One region of the Bacillus sp. AP8 genome, then DNA from elsewhere that is predicted to be linked to it. Evidence: predicted binding sites of a transcription regulator. Region 1 holds the regulator's gene; the other holds the start of a gene.
The links. Region 1 encodes Rex, which represses fermentation and respiration genes when NADH is low (regulators of the CRP and FNR family bind a similar motif). Its sites were predicted from a motif close to TTGTGAAATATTTCACAA; they were not measured.

Region 2: the regulator Rex is predicted to act here: its motif matches at 1,119-1,136, upstream of BN349_RS17160 (TorD/DmsD family molecular chaperone).

What each region holds. Positions count from the first base shown of each region.
Region 1 is NZ_CAPG01000092.1:5,464-8,673, forward strand. It holds gene BN349_RS21765 (ABC-F family ATP-binding cassette domain-containing protein) at 1-362, opposite strand, end outside; gene BN349_RS21770 (redox-sensing transcriptional repressor Rex) at 956-1,636, shown strand; gene BN349_RS21775 (YdiK family protein) at 1,764-1,973, opposite strand; gene BN349_RS21780 (CPBP family intramembrane glutamic endopeptidase) at 1,970-2,710, opposite strand; gene groES (co-chaperone GroES) at 3,039-3,210, shown strand, end outside.
Region 2 is NZ_CAPG01000071.1:65,954-69,163, reverse strand. It holds gene BN349_RS17165 (LysR family transcriptional regulator) at 1-877, shown strand, start outside; gene BN349_RS17160 (TorD/DmsD family molecular chaperone) at 1,394-2,083, shown strand; gene BN349_RS17155 (DMSO/selenate family reductase complex A subunit) at 2,076-3,210, shown strand, end outside.

The sequences.
Region 1 (3,210 bases):
TGATATTTTTCATCGTTGTTATACGTCTCTGGTAATGTCATTTGATGTTCTAGTGATCGTAATTGCTGTTCAAGTTGAATTAATGGTGTATATACGGTTAACATTTCATCCCAAATGGAGCGCTCAGAATGTAAACCCGTATTCTGTGCTAGATAACCTAAAGATAAATCCTTTGGCTTTATTATTTCTCCATCATCATAGGACATTTGATCAGCAATGATTTTTAACAAGGTTGATTTTCCGGCACCATTTCTTCCTACTAGACCTATACGATCCCTTTTTTGTACTTCTAGCTTTATATCAGAAAGGATTTGCTCAGCTCCATAATATTTCGATAATTTATTTACTTGTAACACAATCATATTATTCACCTCAGTTGTCTTACTGATAGTGTATACGAAACACACTATTGGAGCAATTAAAGGAATATAAATTGTGAAAAACAGTACAAACTGTGGCACAAAATTGTGAAAATAGTGTATCATCAATGTAAAGGGGGTAATAGATGGGAGAAGTAACTTAATCAGTTGGATTGGTAAAGTTAAGATTGGGATAAAAGAGACCAGTTAAACGGGTAACAAAGCCATTGGTAGACAAAAGCTTTGTTACACCTGAAAAAGGGGATGTTCTTTCTATGAAATGGAATGTTAATAAGAGGATTGCTTAATCCATACTTATTCATCCATTCTGTTATACTTAATGAAATCAAAAAGGCATAGAAAGTTCATAATTATATTATATTTTGCGCAATTATTAATTTTAAATGTTTCGAACATTATTACTGTGGAAGCGTTTACAACTGTTTTTGCAATAATTACATTATGTGCATATGACAAGATAAAGGTATAATTATTGAATTAAATATTTTCGAGTAGGAATAGTAAGAAATTCAAGCCCTGATTATTATAGATAATTTATTGAACTTTAAGAGCAATTATAATGGGGGGAGCAGATTATGCCACAGGAAAACATAAAAATTCCTCAAGCAACAGCAAAGAGATTACCTTTGTATTATCGTTTTTTGAAAAATTTACATTCGTCAGGAAAGCAACGTGTTTCATCAGCTGAACTAAGTGAAGCTGTAAAAGTAGATTCCGCTACAATTCGTAGAGATTTTTCTTATTTTGGAGCGTTAGGTAAAAAAGGTTACGGTTATAACGTAAATTATTTATTATCTTTTTTTAGAAAGACACTTGATCAAGATGAATTAACGAAAGTCGCATTAATTGGGGTAGGAAATTTAGGGACTGCTTTTTTGCATTATAATTTTTTGAAAAACAATAATACGAAGATTGAAATGGCTTTTGATGTTGATAAGGAAAAAATCGGTACAAAAATAGGTGACGTTACCATTTTTGACATGGATGAAATGGAAGAGATTCTACAAAAAGAAGGAGTAACGGTTGCAATCCTAACCGTCCCAGCTCCTGTAGCACAACCTATCACGGATCGTTTAGTTGGTGCTAATGTAAAAGGAATCTTAAACTTTACACCAGCAAGATTAAATGTTCCACTTTCTATTCGTGTCCATCATATTGATTTAGCGGTAGAATTACAATCGCTTGTATATTTCTTAAAGCACTACCCAATAGAAGATATACATGACATCGAATTAGAGCATCAAGAACAGGAATAGAAAAGAGGTTATCTGAAGGTAATATATCATTTATCTTTAGATAACCTCTTCTTCATTTCAAGCTTATATGATGTTTTATAAAATCATATAAGCTTATAATGAGTAATCAGAGTATAGATGCCATTATTTAAGGTTTCTTTTTTTGCATTCTCTTTAACCGGAAATGTAGCATTACTAAACGGATTCCAGATCCGAAATCAATGGTTGCTAAAAATACTATTAGGAATGATAATACATTCCATCCATCGGCTGATACATAATTAATAGCCAGAGCAGTAAAAATGATTCCAAGTATGATGTAAATGATACCTGAAGTTAAGGGTGACTGACGTCTCATAGTAATCCTCCAATAAAGCTTTGCACTTGTTCGACTTGTTTCATCATATCTTCTATTTGATCTTGGAACATTAGCTGCACAATAACAACTGTAGTGTTCATCATGACATGAGCAAAAATCGGTACTATAATTCGTTTTGTTTTAACGTATAGGAATGCAAAGGTGAATCCCATAGCGGTGTATAGAATGATATGCTCAAATTCTAGATGTGCTAAACCAAATATGATCGAACTAATTAATGCGGCTAATATAAAATTCATTTTTTTATAAAGAGAACCAAAAATAATTTTTCTAAATATCAATTCTTCTAGTATTGGTCCAACTATAGAAGTTATTATAGCAAATGATGGAACAGAAGAAATCACATTTACAAGGGTTTGAGTATTTTCGGAGCCTACTTCGATTCCAATTAATCTTTCTATATTTGCTGCAATAGTTTGAGCGAAGAAAGCTAGAAAAATTCCCGCTATAGCCCAAAGAATGGACATACCCACTGGTGCAGGAGGTTCATTTCTTATCCAACTAGCTGAACCAAAATCCTTTCTCATTAAAATCAGTGTAATAATTAAAGCTACGATAAAGCTAAATATAGACCAATAGGCAGTAGCATAGATATTTATCGTATTTTCAGAAGCTCCCATTGCAAGACCAATATATTTAAAGAGAGGAGCACCAATAATACCGGATAATTGCATGGCAATATACACCATGATGACATACCAATATTCTTTTTTCACACTATTATCTCCTTTTGAAGTTACATATCTATTATTGTACTTCTTTTTGATGAAAGGTTACAAACCATTCCTTTTTTCAAATTCTATAAAATTTTCTTTTTGCAAAATTTTATTATAAAAGAGAGTAATTTGTAGCATACTGTAGAAGGTTTAGATCACTTAGGAAGAATATTGTTGGAATCTGTTGAAGGGAAGGGATTTTTTTTAAAGACAAATACTTGAAAAATAGTGCGAATTTATTTATTATATTAATTGTGTTAGCACTCAATATAGTTGAGTGCTAATAATAGAAAAATTTTATGAATTGTTATTGAGGAGGGTGTTTTTCTTGTTAAAACCATTAGGTGATCGCGTTATTATTGAACTAGTTCAATCAGAAGAAAAAACTGCAAGTGGTATCGTATTACCAGATACTGCAAAGGAAAAACCTCAAGAAGGTAAAATTGTAGCAGTAGGTGCTGGAAATGTACTTGATAACGGTGAGCGAGTAGCCTTAGAGG
Region 2 (3,210 bases), on a different contig from region 1:
AATTCTTAGTACAGTTGTTGATGTTGGAAGCTTAACAAAAGCAGCTACATTGCTAGGTTTAACGCAATCGGCAGTTAGCCACGCTATTTCCAGCCTTGAGATAGAATGGGGATTTTCTCTATTAATTAGAGATCGTTCAGGAATACGTATAACGAGTAATGGTGAACGAGTTTTGAAGCATATTCGAAATATTCTACAGAATAATGAGCAATTGAAACAAGAAGTGGCAGCTATTAATGGCCTTAATGTGGGAACTATTCGAATAGGTACATTTACAAGTGTTTCGACACAATGGCTTCCAGGAATAATTAAGGACTTTCAATTTCATTATCCCTCTATACAAATCAAATTAGTAGAAGCTGATCATTATTATGAAATAGAGCAATGGTTGCAAGAAGGTTCCATTGATTTTGGCTTTTTAGCAACTCCTTTCTCGAAATCGCTTGAGTTTATTCCGTTAAAAAAAGATAGAATTCGATGTGTTCTCTCTAGCAATCATCCTTTGAGTGGGAAAAGTGTTATTTCTTTCGAAGATATTAAAAATCAACCTTTTATCATGCCAAAATGGGGGACAGGAAATGATTTTCCAATTTTATTAAAAAAACAAAATGAATCTTTGCAAGTGAAATATGAAGTAGCAGATGATCAAGCTATTATTTCTATGGTTCGCCATGGCTTAGGAATTACCATACTTCCCGAAATGGTTCTATACAATTTGTTAAATGATATAACGGTTATTGACTTAGAAGAAGATTATTATCGTACTATTGGAATTACAGCACTATCGTTCCAAAAACTTTCGCCAGCAGCAAAACAATTTATCAAATCGGTAAGGTCGTGGCTTCGTCAGCAAATGCTATTAGATTATGATAATTAAACAGATGATCAAAGAAGTACATATTATAAGATAGAAATGAAAGTGTAAGTTGCAAAAAGGACAATTTTTTGTAGCTTATGCTTTTTTGTTGAATTTGAGTATTTATTAGGATGGTTTTTTAGCAGAGAATTCAGATGTTTCCTAGTCAATTGTATATGAGTACAAAAATAGGGCTTCATATTTGTGCATCAGGTACATAGGGTTTTAATTTAAAAAGTTATATAATTTAGTCGATTCGATATTGTGAAACTAATCACAAAGATTAGTCGGTAATTTGATATGGATGGTAAGCACGTGTTTTTTTAATGTGCAAAGATCTCATACATTGGAAATGTTAATTCCATGTAGTGTATATGAAAGAATTATTAGAATTACTAAGATTCACACATTAAAACGTTCCAAAAGTTTAGTAATCGATTTCAGCTAGTAAGAACCCGATTTGATCATCTAGCTGTTAGCTAGAACGCAATGAAGAAAGTTTCACTTTATCTAGTCCTTGAGAAGGGAGACAGAAAAATGGAAGTTGTACTAGACAATAAGTTGATGTCTATAAGTAAGGAAAGAGAAGCGATTTATTCCTTTTTGAGAGTATCTCTTCAATGTCCACTAACAAAAGAAATATTACAGCATTGGAAAGCTCATTTTTCTTCTGAATTTAAAAAGGTATTATCTGAGGAAAATGAGGATTTGAGGTCTTTCTTTGAGAGTTTAGCTAACAAAGATTTAGATGAAATTGTTGAAGAAGAAAAAGAAGCGTATTTAGCTACATTTTACATTTTTAATGAAGAAGGAAAGGTTCCAGCTCCACCATGGGAATCTGTTTATGTGACTAGAGATAAATCGCTTTTTGGTGAGCCCGTATTCCAAATAAGAAAGAAATTAGCGGATTTTGATTTGCAATTTATTCATGAAAATACAGATCCAGACGATCACATTGCGATTGAATTAGAGTTTATGACTTATTTAATTAATTATACGCTCTCTGCGAAGGAAGAAGGTAGAGAGAATGACTATGCCAAAGGTGTTTACACGCAGTATTGGCTGATGAAAGAACATTTGAACAGATGGATAAGACTATTTACTCATGATATTCACTCTTCTAATACAAGTGATTTTTATAAAGGTATTGCAATCTTATTAAGCATATTTGTAGAAGAAGATTTTGAATATATAAAATCATTAAAGGAGGACCTCGACAATGAGTGAGAATATTTTTGAAAAAATCTCAAATATAAAGATGAAACGCCGCTCATTTTTAAAATGGTCAGGTGCTGTTGCTGCACCAGCAATTATTGGAGGCACTGCGGTATCTAGTAATCTTGTGAAAAAAGCAAGTGCCGCACCCTCAGAGAGTAAAGTAGATGCTACAGTCATACCAACATGTAGTACGCTAAATTGTGGTGGGAAATGCTTAATTAAAGCTCATGTAAAAGATGGTCAAATTGTACGATTAAGTACAGATGACGATGCAAGAGATGAAAATGCTGATAATGAGCAGTATCCGCAAATTCGTGCTTGTGTTCGTGGCCGTGGATATCGTAGACATATTTATTCTCCAGATCGTATTAAAAAGCCTTTAAAACGTGTTGGTAAACGCGGTGAGGGTAAATTTAAAGAAATTTCATGGGATGAAGCGATTAAAATCATTGCTAAAGAAAATAATCGCATTAAAGAAAAATATGGCCCTGCTTCCCGCTTTAGTTTATATGCGACTGGGCAAACAGGACAAATTGGTAGTGGAGATACAGTTATTCAAAGACTACTTGCATTAGATGGTGGCTTTTTAGGACGTTATTCAAATTATAGCGCTGGTCAACATGGTGCAGCAACTCCATTTACTTTTGGTGTTGGCGATGCATCAAATAGCTGTAATACATTATTAGATTCCAAACTCATTATTTTACATGGTATGAACCCAGCAGAAACGATTTTTGGCCATTTTAATATGTACTTACGTATGGCCAAGGCTAAAGGTGCAAAAATCTATACGATTGATCCAAGAAAAACGGATACTGAAGTGGCACTTGCAGATGATTGGTTCCCTGTTAAACCAGGAACAGACAATGCATTAGTAGCTGCAATGGCGTATGTAATATTTTCAGAAAATTTACAAGACAAAAAGTTTTTAGATACATACTGTATCGGACATGATGAGGCTCATATGCCTAAAGGTGTTCCGGCTGGAGAATCCTATTATAGCTATGTAATGGGGAAAAAGGATAAAACACCTAAAACTCCAGAATGGGCAGCCAAAATTACTGGCTTACCTGCAAGTCGAATTAAACAATTAGCTCGTGAAGTAGCTACTACAAAACCAATGGCTTGGATTCAAG